DNA from 2 places in the Pseudomonas extremaustralis genome. Region 1 is predicted to be linked to the other one. Evidence: riboswitches for the same ligand, from Rfam matches in the RefSeq annotation. Region 1 holds a riboswitch; the other holds the start of a gene.

The links. Region 1 has a riboswitch for cobalamin ahead of BLR63_RS09285 (CbtB domain-containing protein). Riboswitches for the same ligand answer to the same signal wherever they lie in the genome.
Region 2: linked by a shared signal. The riboswitch ahead of BLR63_RS02665 (ABC transporter substrate-binding protein) and the one ahead of BLR63_RS09285 (CbtB domain-containing protein) in region 1 are both predicted to bind cobalamin.

What each region holds. Positions count from the first base shown of each region.
Region 1 covers NZ_LT629689.1:1,987,637-1,995,611, reverse strand. The annotation lists gene nfuA (Fe-S biogenesis protein NfuA) at 1-150, shown strand, start outside; gene cobM (precorrin-4 C(11)-methyltransferase) at 396-1,142, opposite strand; gene BLR63_RS09295 (cobalamin biosynthesis protein) at 1,211-1,603, opposite strand; gene BLR63_RS09290 (CbtA family protein) at 1,600-2,304, opposite strand; gene BLR63_RS09285 (CbtB domain-containing protein) at 2,316-2,504, opposite strand; cobalamin riboswitch at 2,602-2,812, opposite strand; cobalamin riboswitch at 2,854-3,053, shown strand; gene cobW (cobalamin biosynthesis protein CobW) at 3,147-4,208, shown strand; gene cobN (cobaltochelatase subunit CobN) at 4,212-7,973, shown strand; gene BLR63_RS09270 (ATP-binding protein) at 7,973-7,975, shown strand, end outside.
Region 2 covers NZ_LT629689.1:524,241-532,215, reverse strand. The annotation lists gene ptrR (putrescine utilization regulator PtrR) at 1-785, opposite strand, end outside; gene BLR63_RS02670 (aldehyde dehydrogenase family protein) at 888-2,279, shown strand; cobalamin riboswitch at 2,322-2,516, shown strand; gene BLR63_RS02665 (ABC transporter substrate-binding protein) at 2,635-3,645, shown strand; gene BLR63_RS02660 (FecCD family ABC transporter permease) at 3,642-4,646, shown strand; gene BLR63_RS02655 (ABC transporter ATP-binding protein) at 4,643-5,407, shown strand; gene tspO (tryptophan-rich sensory protein TspO) at 5,563-6,003, opposite strand; gene chrA (chromate efflux transporter) at 6,186-7,373, shown strand; gene BLR63_RS02640 (DUF6124 family protein) at 7,761-7,975, shown strand, end outside.

The DNA.
Region 1 (7,975 bases):
TTGAAGTTCGGCGGTGGTTGCCAGGGCTGCGGCCAGGCGGACGTCACCCTGCGCGAAGGCATCGAGCGCACCCTGTTGGAGCGTATTCCGGAGCTCAAGGGCGTACGCGACGTGACTGACCACACGCAGAAAGAAAATGCCTACTACTGAGTAAGGCGTTCCCTGCGAACAAAAAACGGCGCCCGTGAGCGCCGTTTTTTTTTGCTTAAATTTCATTGGTTTACGTTATCTATCTAATGCTGAAGCTCAACTGTAGGAGCGGGCATGCCCGCGATAGCGGAGTCTCAGGCGACAGATCAGGTGTCTGGTACACCGAGATCGCGGGCAAGCCCGCTCCTACAGTTTTATTTTGTGATTTAAATCAAGAAGTTGTGCTGTTTTTATGATGTGAAAGATCAAGGTCGGTAGAGGTGTGCATGCCCCGCCCGATACAGCGATGACTCACTGAAGCTATCGCTCGCCAGCACCCGGCCCACCACAATCAGCGCCGTACGCCGAAAACCCTTGGCGGCGACCTTTTCGGCAATATCACTCAAGGTGCCCACGGCCCAATCCTGATCCGGCCAGGTCGCTCGGTGCACCACCGCAATCGGGCAGTCCGCGCCGTAGTGCGGCAGCAGTTCGGCGACGATCTTGTCCAGATGATTGACCCCCAGATGGATCGCCATGGTCGTACCGTGCCGCGCCAGGCTGTCGAAGTCCTCGCCGGCGGGCATGCTGGTTTTATCGGCGTAACGGGTCAGGATGACGCTTTGGGCGATGTCCGGCAGGGTCAGTTCGGTTTCCAGCAGCGCTGCGCAGGCAGCTACCGCCGTCACTCCCGGAATGATCTGAAAAGGGATGCCCAATTCGCGCAAGTGACGAATCTGCTCGCCGATCGCCCCATACAGGCTCGGATCGCCGGAGTGCACGCGGGCCACGTCCTGGCCGTTGGCGTGGGCGGCCTGGATCAGCGCGATGATCTGTTCCAGGTGCAGTTCGGCGCTGTTGACCACCTGCTGCGCCTGATGGCCCTCCAGGACCGCCATCGGCACCAACGAGCCGGCATAGATAATCACCGGGCAACTGCGGATCAGGCGCTGGCCTTTGACAGTGATCAGTTCGGGGTCGCCGGGGCCGGCGCCGATGAAGTAGACGGTCATGGAAATTCCTGTGCAAACCGGGTGAGCATGAAGATTGCTCATGATCGTGAGCGGCAATTATCGGGATTTTACCCGGCGCAGGCCAATGCAACGGTGGCCTGGGCGTTTTTGCGGCGGGGGACCAGCAGATGGGCGGGGGCATCGGCGAGGTGTTCGGCCAGGGCCAGCGCGGCGCTTTCGGCGATGCCATGGCAGCCGGTATGCGCGAAAGCGACGGCTGATTTATGGCTCAACCGGCTTTCGTAGGCCGCCAACTGCCCGGCGTTGAAACACTGCAACGGCACTTGCAGCAACTGGGACAGTGCAACCAGCCCTGGTTCATCCTGTTTGAGATCGATACTCGCCAGCGCCGTGACGCGCCGACGCTCGATTCCAGCTTCGGCCAGGGCGGCATCGAGCAGCGCCAGCAGGGTGTGAACATCACAACCCCGTTGGCAACCCAGCCCGGCCACCAGAGTCATGCCGAGTATTGATCGTCGCGGTTGCGGCGGAACAGCCAAGCGCTGATCAGGCCCAGGGCCAGCCAGAACGCCACGTTGGTCAGCTGCGAAGCGATCTTGAACTGCGCCTCCAGGGCCTCCGGGGCCAGCATCGAGTGCACTTGCGGTTGCGGCGCGCCGATCAGGTGGGGAACGGCCAGGATCGCCACGCCCAGCACCTTGAGCAGCCAACTGCGGCCGAACACGATCAACGCGATACCGACAGCAGTGGACGCTGCGGTGCCGATCCACCAGGTTTGGCGCAGCGTCAGCTCGGCGGCGGCGGTGCCCGGCAACTCCGGTGGCAGGCCCAGGGTCGGCGCCAGCACAAAGGTCGCGTAACCGGCCAGGCCCCACAGCAGGCCTTGGGCGGTGCGGGTCGGTGCGCGCAGGGTGTAGAGACCGGCCAGCATCAGGGCAAACCCGACGGCGACCACCAGATTGCCGCCTGTGGTGGACAGCACGCGCTGCCAGCCGTCTTCCGGCTCCCAGGCTTCGGTGTCATGGCTGTGGGCGGCGGCACCGGCGGCATGCTCATGGGGCATTTGTGTCGCGGCCGGGGCTTTTTCGAAGGATTCCGCCTGCAGAATCAGCGGTGCGACCCAGAAGCTTTGCAGCAGGGTCAGCAGCAGGGCGGCCAGCAGGCCGGTGAAGCCTGCGGTTTGCGCAATACGCTTGATCATGTCGGCAGGTCTCAGTGGCAGGGGAACGCGGCGCTGTGGCGGGTATCGTGGGCCGCGTTGTGCACGGCTTCGATATGGGAGAAACCGGCGAAGTACACCAGGCACGCACCGAGGATCGACGCGCCGATGGCGGCGGTCAGGCGTTGGCTGAGGGTGGTGGTGCGGTGGGTGGTGTGCGAAGTGCTGCTGATGATCGACATGGCGCGTCCCTTTCAGGTGTCAGGGTGACACGAGCGCATGCAAACCCCGCGAGCCGGGCACGCAGGGTTGAAACAGCGCCCGCCCACCGCGGGTTTGTTATCTGAAATTTTTCGGGCCGGTCTCCGGGCTTGCGAGGGGGCTCATCCATCGAGTCCTGAAAAGCATCGCCTTCCCATGCATAAAGCACAGTGGCTGTGACGCTTCGCTCGCTTACCGTTGCGGGGGCAGCACCGGACTGGTCATAACGCTATGACGCACCGGTTTCCCGTTTCACCCTGTGAAGGGCACCCGAAACAAGGCGTGTAGGAAAGCATGCAGAGCGACGGTAGTCAAATTGACCGAGCCCCTGTAGCCTTGCACCTTCGAGGTTCTTCGGCCCAGGCCGAAGCTAAGAAGGGAACGCGGTTCAAGCCGCGGCTGCCCCCGCAACTGTGAAGGGTTCATCTGACTGCCACGCCACTGCCGATACGGCGGGAAGGCGCAGCCAGCGCCGGTCGCAAGATCCGCAAGCCCCAAGCCAGGAGACCTGCCTCGCACTCGATTTTCCATTTCAACCGGGCGGGGTGATCCGGTGACGAAATCCGCTGCTGCGCGTCGCCGCAGGGCCTATCGTCCCGTATGCCCGCCCCCAAGGGCATCCGATGAAAACACTGGCCAAACTCCCCGTCACCATCGTCACCGGCTTTCTCGGCTCGGGCAAAACCACCTTGTTGCGCCATATGCTCGACAACGCCCAGGGCCGTCGCATCGCGGTGATCGTCAACGAGTTCGGCGAGCTGGGCATCGACGGTGAAATCCTCAAACAGTGCTCCATCGGTTGCACCGAGGAAGAAGCCAACGGTCGTGTGTATGAGCTGGCCAACGGCTGCCTGTGCTGCACCGTGCAGGAAGAGTTCTTCCCGGTGATGCGCGAATTGGTGGCCCGTCGCGGCGACCTCGACCATATCCTCATCGAAACCTCGGGCCTGGCCCTGCCAAAACCCTTGGTCCAGGCCTTCCAGTGGCCGGAAATCCGCAGCGCCTGCACGGTTGACGCCGTGATCACCGTGGTCGACAGCCCGGCCGTGGCCGCCGGCACCTTCGCGGCTTTCCCGGACCAGGTCGACGCCCAGCGCAAGCTCGACCCGAACCTGGACCACGAATCGCCGCTGCACGAGCTGTTCGCCGACCAACTGGCCAGCGCCGACCTGGTGATCCTCAACAAGTGCGACCTGATCCACCCCGAAGACCTGGCCCGCGTGCGCCTGGAAGTCGCCGAAGAGTTGCCGCCGGCGGTCAAGATCATTGAAGCCAGCAGCGGTCGTGTGCCGCTGGACGTGTTGATCGGCCTGGGCGCTGGTTCCGAAGAACATATCGACGGCCGCCACAGCCATCACGATCATCACCACGAAGGTGAAGACGACCACGACCACGACGCCTTTGATTCCATCTCCATCGACCTGCCGCAGTCCGACGAAGCCCTGCTGCTCGATGCCCTGACCCAACTGGTGGTTCAACACGGCATCCTGCGCGTCAAAGGCTTCGCCGCGATCCCGAACAAATCGATGCGCCTGCTGATCCAGGGCGTGGGCACCCGCTTCGACAAACACTTCGACCGTGCCTGGGCCGCCGATGAAGCGCGCACCACGCGCCTGGTGCTGATCGGCCAGGAGCTGAATGCGGCGGGCCTCGAAGCGCAATTGCGCGCCGCCCTCAGCGCCTGACCCATGCACCTGCTCAGGACCCAGCCCGGTGGTTTCGTTTCCGACGACAACATCGCCGACCTTGGACAAACCCCGGCCGAGCTGGTGATCCTGTGCAGCGGCGATTCCAGCCTGGCGCTGCTGGCCGAAGCGGCCCAGCAGTTGCCGCAGGATTACCCCAGCTTTCGCCTGGCTAACCCGATGCAGGTGCAGAACCACGCTTCGGTCGACCTGTACGTCGATGAAGTGCTGCGCCATGCCAAGGTCATCCTGCTTTCGCTGCACGGCGGCATCGGCTATTGGCGCTACGGCATCGAGCGCCTGGTGGCGTTGGCCGAGCGCGGCGTGCAACTGATCCTGGTGCCGGGGGACGATCGCCCCGATCCGGAACTCAGCGGCCTGAGCACCGTTGGCGCGCCGGAGCGCGACCGCCTGTGGCACTTCCTGCGCCAGGGTGGCCTGGGCAATGCGCTGGATTTCTACCGCTGCCTGGCCAGCGCTTACCTGGGCCGCGACTATGCCTGGCGCGAGCCCCAGACCCTGCCGCGCACCGCGATTTATCACCCGCACAAAGCCGATGCACGCCTTACCGACTGGCAGATGGATTGGAACGCCGATTGGCCCGTCGCGGCCGTGCTGTTCTACCGCTCCCATTTGCAGGCGGCCAATACCGGTTTTATCGACGTGTTTTGCCAGCGCTTGCAGGCGGCGGGTCTCAATCCCTTGCCGATGGCGGTGGCCAGTCTGAAAGAGCCCGGCTGCCTGGCGATGGTCGAAGACGCGCTGGATGAGGTCGGGGCGGCGGTGATTCTGAACACCACCGGGTTTGCTCAATCCAGCCCCGAAACGCCGCATCTGCGACCGTTTCGCCGCAACATCCCGGTGATCCAGGCGATCTGCGCCCAGGACAACCAGCCCGGCTGGGAAGCCAGCGAGCAAGGCCTCGGCCCTCGCGATCTGGCGATGCACATCGCCTTGCCGGAACTGGACGGGCGCATCATCAGTCGGCCCATCAGCTTCAAGGACCTGGCCTGGCGCAGCGAGCGCAGCCAGTCGGATGTGGTGTGCTACCGCGCCGCGCCGGAGCGCATGGACTTTGTTGCCGAGCTGGCGCGCCGCTGGGTCGAGCTGGCACGGGTGCCGAATGCGCAAAAGCGCATCGCCCTGATCCTCGCCAACTACCCGACCCGCGATGGCCGCATCGGCAACGGTGTGGGCCTGGATACACCCGCCGCGGCGCTGAATATCCTGCGGGCGCTGCGAGCCGAAGGGTATCCGCTGCCCGAGCACCTGCCCGCGAGCGGCACTGCACTGATCCACGAGCTGCTCGGTGGCGTCACCAATGACCTCGACAGCCTCGACCTGCGCCCCTGTCACCAAAGCCTCGGCCTGGACGAGTACGAGGCGATGTTCCAGCGTTTGCCCGAAGCCAATCGCCAGGCCGTGCTGGCGCGTTGGGGTACGCCCGATCAAGATCCGATGTGCCGTGACGGGCGCCTGATGATCGCCGGCCTGCGCCTGGGCCTGACCTTTGTCGGCATCCAGCCGGCGCGGGGTTATCAGGTGGACGCCAGCGCGGTGTACCACGACCCGGACCTGGTACCACCCCACGGCTACCTGGCGTTCTACTTCTGGCTGCGCCACACCTATGGCGCCCATGCCCTGATTCACGTGGGCAAGCACGGCAATCTGGAATGGTTGCCGGGCAAGGGCGTGGGGCTGTCGCAGCACTGCTGGCCGGATGCGCTGCTGGGACCGCTGCCGAATATCTACCCGTTTATCGTCAACGACCCGGGCGAGGGTGCCCAGGCCAAGCGCCGCACCCAGGCGGTGATCATCGATCACTTGATGCCGCCACTGACCCGCGCCGAAACCTACGGGCCGTTACGCGATCTGGAGTTGCTGGCGGACGAGTATTACGAAGCGCAGTTACTCGATCCGCGTCGTGCCCTGGAGTTGCAGAAAGACATCCTCAAGCTGGTGCGCGAAACCCGTATCGACCAGGAGCTTGAGCTGGACAGCGACGCGGACGCCACCGTCTGGTTGCCGCGCCTGGACACCTACCTGTGTGACTTGAAGGAATCGCAGATCCGCGACGGCTTGCATATCTTTGGCGAGTCCCCCCTGGGCCGTTTGCGCATCGACACCTTGCTGTCGTTGTTGCGAATTCCCCGTGGCGATGGGCGTGGTCCGCAGTCGAGTCTGCTGCGTGTGTTGGCCAAGGCCTTCGAGCTGGGCTTTGACCCGCTCGATTGCGCCCTGGCCGAGCCCTGGACCGGGCTTCGTCCCATGGTGTTGCAGAAGATCGATGAGCAGCTGTGGCGCACCGCCGGCGATACCCGCGAGCGCCTCGAATTGTATGCCGCGCGGTTGATCGAGCAGGCATTGGAAGGTCCGCTCGAACAGCTCCAAGAGCCAGGCTGGCACGAGGTGAAGGCGGTCATCGAGAGCCTGCGTATCGTCGTCGCGCCGCGCCTGGATGCCTGCGGCCCGGCAGAAATGCGCGGCTTGCTCGATGCCTTGAACGGTCGCTTCGTGCCGGCGGGGCCGAGCGGTGCGCCGAGTCGCGGGCGCCTGGATGTGCTGCCGACCGGGCGCAATTTCTTCACCGTCGATGTGCGCAACCTGCCGACCACCACGGCCTGGCGCATCGGCTTCCAGTCCGCCAACCTGATCCTTGAACGGCATTTGCAGGACCATGGCGATCACCTGCGTCAGCTCGGCCTGTCGGTGTGGGGCACCGCCACCATGCGCACCGGCGGCGACGATATCGCCCAGGCCATGGCGCTGATGGGCGTGCGCCCGGTATGGGCTACCGGCAGCCAGCGGGTGGACGACTTTGAGATCCTGCCGATCAGTGTGCTGGACCGCCCGCGCGTCGATGTCACGCTACGGGTATCCGGGTTCTTCCGCGATGCCTTCGCCAACCTGATCCGCCTGTTCGATGCGGCGGTGCAGGCGGTGGCGGCGCTGGATGAGCCCGACGAGATGAACCCGCTGGCGGCCAAGGTGCGCAGCGAACGTGAGGCGCTGCTTGCGTCCGGCCTGGATGCCGAGGTGGCGGCGAAGCAGGCCGGCTGGCGCATTTTCGGGGCCAAGCCCGGGGCCTATGGCGCAGGCGTGCAGGGCGCGATCGACGGGCGCCTGTGGCAAAGCCGTGAGGACTTGGCCGAGGTCTACCTGAATTGGGGCGGCTATGCCTATGGCGGTGCGGATGAAGGCACCGCCGCTCGCGATCAATTCGCCCAGCGTTTGAGCCAGGTGCAGGCGGTGTTGCAGAACCAGGACAACCGCGAGCACGACCTGCTCGACTCGAATGACTATTACCAGTTCCAGGGCGGCATGCTCGCCGCCGTGGAAACCCTGAGCGGCGCCAAGGCCGCCAGCTACCATGGCGACCACAGTCAGCCGGACCTGCCGAAGATCCGTACCTTGAAGGAAGAGCTGAACCGGGTGATCCGTTCCCGCGCCGCCAACCCCAAGTGGATCGACGGGGTGAAACGCCACGGCTATAAAGGCGCGTTCGAGATGGCCGCGACGGTGGACAACCTGTTCGCCTTCGACGCGACCACGGCATTGATCGACGATCACCAATACGCATTGCTCGCTGACGCCTACCTGCTGGACCCCGACACCCGCGCCTTTGTGCAACAGCACAACCCTGCTGCGTTGCGTGACATGACCGAACGCCTGCTCGAAGCCCAGCAGCGCGGCCTGTGGCAAGCGCCGGGCGCGTACCGCGAAGCGTTGGAAAACCTGTTGCTGGATATAGAAGAAGACAGCTGATG
Region 2 (7,975 bases), 1.5 Mb from region 1:
GTGTGCAGGATGCGGAAACTGTCCATCAGCGGCCACACGCTCACCGCCGCAAACCCCGGCATGCTTTCCAGCATGCTGCGTGGCATCAGCGCCAGGCCGGCGCCGGCGCTGACACACGCCAACATACCGTGGTAAGACTCGATCTCGAAGATCTTGCCCGGCACCGCGCCGTCCTGTGCGAACCAGCGTTCGAAGTGATGCCGGTACGAGCAGTTCGAACGGAATGTATAAATGTTCTGCCCATTCACATCCTGCCCTCGTGTGATCGGCGCGTGATGCAACGGCGCAATCACCACCATCTCTTCCTCGAACACCGCCACGCCCTCCAGGGTCGCGTGCAACACCGGCCCGTCGACGAATGCCGCCGCCAGGCGCCCTGACAACACGCCTTCGATCATCGTCCCGGACGGTCCGGTGCTCAGGTCCAACTCGACCTTGGTGTGTTTCTGATTGTATGCCGCCAGCAGCGCGGGGATGCGCACCGCCGCCGTACTCTCCAGCGAACCGAGGGCAAAGGCGCCCTGGGGCTCTTCCCCCGCCACCGTGGCGCGGGCTTCCTGCACCAGGTCGAGGATGCGTCGCGCATAGCCGAGGAAATTCCACCCGGCCGGCGACAGGCGCAGGCGGCTTCTCTCGCGGATAAACAGCTCCACACCCAAGTCCTGCTCCAGTTGCTTGATGCGCGTGGTCAGGTTCGACGGCACGCGATGAATCAGCTGCGCGGCGGCGCTGATGCTGCCTTGCTCGGCAACGGCCTTGAAGATTTCCAGCTGCACCAGATCCAAATCATTCTCCAATCGTGAACGTATTGCTCAATATTATTCAGTTTCCAGAAAACATGCAGCCCCGTAGGCTGACTCCATCCCCCCATTCAGCCGGACGGTGCCATGAACGCGATCACCCACCAGACCCACGCCCTGTCGATCAACCCCGCCAATGGCGAAACGGTCGGCAGCTACCCTTACGAAACCGCCGCCCAACTGAACGCCGCCCTCGACCGCGCCACCGTCGCCTTCCGCACCTGGCGCCGCCAGCCGGTGAGCCAGCGCGCCGAATTACTGCTGGCCCTGGCCGGCGCCTTGCGCGATCAAGCCGAAGCGATGGCGCAGATGATCACTCTGGAAATGGGCAAACCCATCGCCCAGGCCCGTGCCGAAATCGAGAAATGCGCACAACTGAGCGAATGGTACGCCGCCCACGGCCCGGCCATGCTCGCCCCGGAACCGACCCTGGTGGACAACGGCAGCGCACAGATCGAATACCGCCCACTGGGCCCGATCCTCGCCGTGATGCCGTGGAACTTCCCGGTGTGGCAAGTGCTGCGCGGCGCCGTGCCGACCCTGCTCGCCGGCAACACCTACGTGCTCAAACACGCGCCAAACGTGATGGGCAGCGCCTACCTGATGAAAGCCGCGTTTCAAAAAGCCGGTTTCCCTGAAGGCCTGTTCGAAGTCATCAACGTGACCACCGACGGCGTGTCCAGCGCCATCGCCGACCCACGCATCGCTGCCGTCACCCTCACCGGCAGCGTGCGCGCCGGCATGGCCATCGGCTCCCAGGCCGGTGCCGCGCTGAAAAAATGCGTGCTGGAACTGGGCGGCTCCGACCCGTTCATCGTGCTCAACGACGCCGACCTCGACGCCGCCGTGCAAGCCGCCGTCATCGGGCGCTTCCAGAACAGCGGCCAAGTCTGCGCCGCCGCCAAGCGCCTGATCATCGAGGAAGGCGTGGTGCAAGCCTTTACCGCCAAATTCGTCGAAGCCAGCCGCGCCCTGGTGATGGGTGAGCCGACTTCGACCGACACCTACGTCGGCCCGATGGCGCGCTTCGACCTGCGCGACGAACTGCACGGCCAGGTCCAGGCCACCCTGGCAGAAGGCGCGACCCTGCTGCTGGGCGGCGACAAAGTGCCCGGCGCCGGTAACTACTATGCGCCCACCGTACTGGCAGACGTCACCGACCAGATGACCTCGTTCAGACAGGAGCTGTTCGGCCCCGTGGCCTCGATCATCACCGCCCGCGATGCCGACCACGCCGTGGCCCTGGCCAACGACAGCGAGTTCGGCCTCACCGCGAGCATCTTCACCAGCGACCCGGCCAAGGCAGGCGAAATTGCCAACCAGCTGGAAACCGGCGGGATCTTCGTCAATGCCTTCAGCGTGTCCGACCCTCGGGTGGCGTTCGGTGGCGTGAAGAAGAGCGGGTTCGGCCGCGAGTTGTCGCACTTTGGCGTGCGCGAATTCTGCAATGCGCAGACGGTGTGGCTCAACCGCAAGTAAACAAGGGGCAGGCGCGAGCACGCTCGCGCCCTGCAACCGCATCGACTACCATACCGCGCCGGTTCCCAAACGGGACTAATAGGGAATCCGAAGCGCGGTGTCCCCGCGTCAATCGGAACTGCCCCCGCAACTGTAGATGCCGAGCCTGCTCCTCGATGCCACTGGACCTTGTCCGGGAAGGTTGGAGCGTGGCGACGACGCATCAGTCAGGAGACCTGCCGGCCCAGCAACATCACTGACCGGCGGGGTGTCCGGGAAGGACATCCTTGCCTGCCTGACCGGCAGCGTTCAAGCGTGGATTTCCGAACCGTACCCCCCCTGTTTTTTCCAGTACGGTCCACACGGAGATTGCCCCATGCTGCTACGCACCACCGCCCTGCTCGCCGGCCTGGGCTTCTGTGCCTTGGCCCAGGCGACCTCCACCCACTACCCGCTGACCCTCGAAAACTGCGGCAGCACCCTGACCTTCCAGCAGGCACCCGCACGCAGTGTGACCATCGGCCAGGCCGCCACCGAAATGCTCTATGCCTTGGGCGTGGGCGATACCGTGGTTGGCACCTCGCTGTGGTTCAACAACGTGTTGCCGTCGTTCAAGGTCCAGAACGACAAGATCCCGCGCCTGGCCGACAACGAGCCCAGCTTCGAAGCCGTCATCGCCAAGCGCCCGCAACTGGTGGCCGCCGAGCTGGAATGGGTGGTCGGCCCGCAAGGCGTGGTCGGTACCCGCGAGCAATTTCATGAGTTGAAAATCCCCACCTACCTGCTGCCCTCCGACTGCGAAGCCAAGGACAACCGGGTGGGCGCCGACGGCACGCGGCTGGCGCCGTTTCGCGTCGAGACGATCTATAAGGGCATCAGCCAGTTGGCCGAGATTTTCGACGTGCCGGATCGCGGCCGACAACTCAACGCCGAACTCCAGGCGCGCCTGGCCCGGTCCGTGGCCACCGCGCAGAGCAAGGGCCTCAAGCAAGCCAGCGCGCTGGTGTGGTTCTCCAGCGCCGAGATGGCCAGCGACCCGTACGTGGCCGGCCACAAGGGTGTCCCCGAATTCATGCTCGAGACCCTGGGCCTGCACAACGTGGTGCAGTCCGATGAAGAGTGGCCCGCCGTCGGCTGGGAAACCCTCGCCAAAGCCAACCCGACGTTCCTGGTGATCGCGCGCATGGACCGCCGTCGCTACCCGGCCGACGACCACGAACAGAAACTCGCCTTCCTGCGCAGCGACCCGGTGACCCGCAACATGGACGCGGTCAAACACAACCGCATCATCATCCTCGACGCCATGGCCCTGCAGGCCAGCGTGCGCACCTTCGATGGCCTGGAACAACTGGCGCACGCCATCGACGGCTACGACCTGCCGAAATGACACGCACCCTCCTCGCCCTCGCGCTGCTGCTGATCGCCCTCCTCGCCGGCGTAGCCATCGGCGAAACCGCCATCGCGCCAAAGGTGGTGTTGCAGGTGCTCGCCAACAAACTGTGGCACGCCGGCTACGTGCTCGATCCCATCGACGAAGGCGTGGTGTGGAACTACCGCCTCACCCGCGCCCTGGTCGCCGCCGCCTGCGGTGCCGGGCTGGCCACCTGCGGGGTGGTCTTGCAGTCGTTGCTGCGTAATCCGCTGGCCGATCCCTACCTGCTGGGCATCAGCGCCGGCGCCTCGACCGGTGCGGTGCTGGTGGTGTTGATGGGCGTGGGCGGCGGTTTGGTGTCGTTGTCGGCGGGCGCCTTCGTCGGCGCGATGGCCGCGTTTGCGCTGGTGATCCTGCTGGCGCGGGCCAGCGGCGCGTCCGGCGGCACCGGGCAGATCATCCTCGCGGGCATCGCCGGTTCGCAGCTGTTCAACGCGCTGACTGCGTTCCTGATCACCAAGTCGGCCAGCTCCGAACAGGCGCGCGGCATTCTGTTCTGGCTGCTGGGCAACCTCAGCGGCGTGCGCTGGCCGTCGGTGTGGCTGGCGGTGCCGGTGGCGATCGTGGGGCTGGCGGTGTGCCTGTGGCATCGACGGGCGCTGGATGCGTTCACCTTTGGCCGCGACTCGGCGGCGTCCCTGGGCATTCCGGTGCGCCGCGTGCAACTGGTGTTGGTGGCCTGCGCGGCATTGGTCACGGCGGTAATGGTGTCGATTGTCGGCGCCATCGGCTTTGTCGGCCTGGTGATCCCCCATGCCGCGCGCCTGCTGCTGGGCACAGGACACTCGCGCTTGTTGCCGGCGAGTGCGTTGGGCGGTGCGTTGTTTTTGATCGCGGCGGATGTGCTGTCGCGCACCGTGATCAAGGGCCAGGTGATTCCGGTCGGGGTGGTGACGGCATTGGTCGGCGCGCCGGTGTTTGCGCTGATCCTGATCGGCCGGAGGAATGCGCGATGACGGTGCTCAGTTGCACCGGGCTGGGCTTCAAGGTGCGCGAGGCCGAGTTGCTGCGCGATATTCACCTGGAGGTTCGCTCCGGTGAAACCCTAGGGATCGTCGGTCCGAACGGCTCAGGCAAATCCACCCTGCTCAAACTGCTCGCCGGCTTGCGCGCACCGACCAGCGGCGAAGTGCGCCTGGGCGGCGAGCGGCTGGGCGATCTATCCCGACGCGCCATCGCGCAACAACTGGCGGTGGTGGAACAACAGGCCGACACCGACGATGCCATCCGCGTCTTCGATGCCGTGGCGCTGGGGCGCACGCCGTGGCTGTCGGCGCTGAGCCCCTGGTCACGCGACGACGACGCCATCGTGCACCAAGCCCTGCACGACGTGGACGCCACCCACCTGAGCCAACGCGCCTGGCGCAACCTCTCCGGCGGCGAACGCCAACGCGTGCACATCGCCCGCGCCCTGGCGCAACGGCCGCAGATCCTGCTGTTGGATGAGCCGACCAACCACCTGGACATCCAGCATCAACTGACGATCCTCAAGGGCGTGCAGGACTTGCCGGTGACCACCCTGATTGCCCTGCACGATCTCAACCAGGCGCTGACCTGTGACCGCTTGGCCGTGCTGGATCGCGGACGCTTGGTGGCACTGGGCAAGCCGCTGGAGGTGCTGACGCCACAACGTTTGCACGAAACGTTCGGCGTGCAGGCGCACTACCTGACCGACCCATTCGACGGTGCACAAATCCTGCGCCTGCGCCCGATTTAAAAATGACTGCCACACACCGCCCCCGTAGGAGCGAGCTTGCTCGCGAAAATCGCAAGCACACCGCGCTCATCCAGAATGCCCGCGTTATCGTCCACCCTCTTCGCGAGCAAGCTCGCGCCTACAGCGGCCGTGTTCTTTAAGCCGTGTTACAACCTTCAGCGGTTGTTACGCCAGATCGAAAAATTCAACGCAGCCGCCACGCACAGCCACGCCAGGTATGGGAACAGGATCAAGCCGGTGATCAGGTCCAAGCGCACGGCCAACGCCACCATCGCCGCCACGGTGATCCACAGCAGCACGATGATCACCATCCCGGCGAGCAACTGGTGCGCGCCGAAGAACACCGGGGTCCACAGCGTGTTCAAGGCGATTTGCGCGGCCCACAGCGCTAGCACCGTTTGGCTGCCGGGGATCAGGCTCAAGCGATAGCCGGCCCAGGCCAGCAGCAGGTAGATGAGCGTCCAGGCCAGCGGGAACGCCCAGTTGGGCGGGGTGAAGCTGGGCTTGACCAGAGCGGCGTACCAAGCGCCGGGCTTGAAGATCACGCCGGTGCTGGCGGCGGCCGCGCAGGCCAGGAGGAAAATAAAGAAGGTCATCGTGCATCCTTGGCTGAGGGTCAGCGGTGTGGAATGGAAAAGCGTTGTTGCGTGTCTCTTTCACTGACTCGAACCGGCGCACAAAAATTCAATCGCCCGTGGCCATTCGCGCAAGCACGACCTCTTCTTCCGGTCATCAAAATTCGCTAAGGTGCCCCACACCTTAGCCCGAGTTCTCCCTCTTGGCCCACTCCTCCACTCGTCCCTGGTCGGTGTTCCTGGTTTTCCTGCGCCTGGGGCTTACTTCCTTCGGCGGCCCGATTGCGCACCTTGGGTATTTTCGCGACGAATTCGTCACCCGGCGGCGTTGGCTGAGCGAGCGCAGTTACGCCGAACTGGTCGCCTTGTGCCAATTCCTTCCCGGCCCGGCCAGCAGTCAGGTCGGCATTGCCCTGGGCTTGTCCCGCGCAGGCTATGGCGGGGCGGTCGCCGCCTGGGTCGGGTTTACGTTGCCGTCGGCCATCGCCTTGATCCTGTTCGCCCTGGGCCTCGCCCACTATGGCGCCGCGATGCCTGCCGGCGCGCTGCATGGGCTTAAAGTCGTCGCCGTGGCCGTGGTGGCCCAGGCCGTGTGGGGCATGGCGCGCAACCTGTGCCGGGGCGTGGCGCGGGTCACGCTGATGCTGATCGCCGCGTGCGTGGTGCTGCTGGAACCGTCCGCCTGGGCCCAGGTGGGGGTGATCGCCGCCGCTGGCGTGGCGGGCCTGCTGCTGTTCAAACCGCCGACGAATACCGAACCCGACACGCTGCCCATCCCCATCAGCCGCCGCACCGGCGCGTTGTGGCTGGGGTTGTTCCTGCTGTTGCTGGTGGGCCTGCCGATCCTGGCCGACGGGTGGCCCAGCCCGACCTTGACCCTGGTGGACGCGTTCTACCGCACCGGCTCCCTGGTGTTCGGCGGCGGCCACGTGGTGCTGCCACTGCTGCAAGCCCAAGTGGTGCCGCCACAGTGGGTGAGCAACGACGTGTTCCTCGCCGGCTATGGCGCCACCCAAGCCGTCCCCGGCCCGCTGTTCACCTTCGCCGCCTTCCTCGGCGCCTCGATGCACCAGGCCCCGAACGGCTGGCTCGGCGGCATGATTGGCCTGCTGGCGATCTTCGCACCGTCGTTCCTGCTGATCTTCGGCGCCCTGCCCTTCTGGGCCAGCCTGCGCCACAGCCCCCACACCCAGGCGGCGCTGGCCGGGGTGAATGCAGGGGTGGTGGGACTGTTGTTAGCGGCGCTGTATCAGCCGGTGTGGACCAGCGCGATTCTGAGCGCCTACGACTTCGCCCTGGCGTTGCTCGCGCTGGTGGCGCTGATGATCTGGAAGCTGCCGCCGTGGCTGGTGGTGATCGGCTGCGGCGTGCTGGGTGGGTTACTCGGCTAACCCCCCACCCTGTAGGAGCGAGCTTGCTCGCGAAAAGACCCAACGCAAACGCAGCGCCCCGGGGCAAAATCCGAATCCCGCCACACACCTTGCTCCATTGCCTACGCCTGCGTCAGAATCCGCCGGCTTGTGCGCTGAGGTGGCCGTCTCTAAGGTGGCTCGGTCGCCGACATCTCGGTGATCGGGTTTAGTAGCCCACGGTTTAACCTAACAAGTGCATAAGTTTCATCTGTCAGACGTTCCTGTCTGTGCTTGATGGTGGCTGTGCGTAGGGCGCCTTCGGGCGCGCCGGTTTTGTTAGGTTCCACCGGTCTACTAACCTGCGTACAGCTACCGCCTTATTGTTTAGTAGCGATCAGGTGGTGGCCTCAAGCAAGGAACTTAACAATGGTTAAAGATTCAGCCCCTCTTTTCACCGTCACCCCCAACGCCAGCACCGAAGCCCTCATCACCAACAGCTACGAAACCTTCAACAGCGTCAGCACCCTGCTGCTCGACCTGTCCGAAGACCTGTCCGGCAAACACCGCGACATCGCCCTGGCCATTCACCAACTGAGCGAACTGGGCGCGCTCCTCACCGCCACACTTCTCGACCGCGAAGC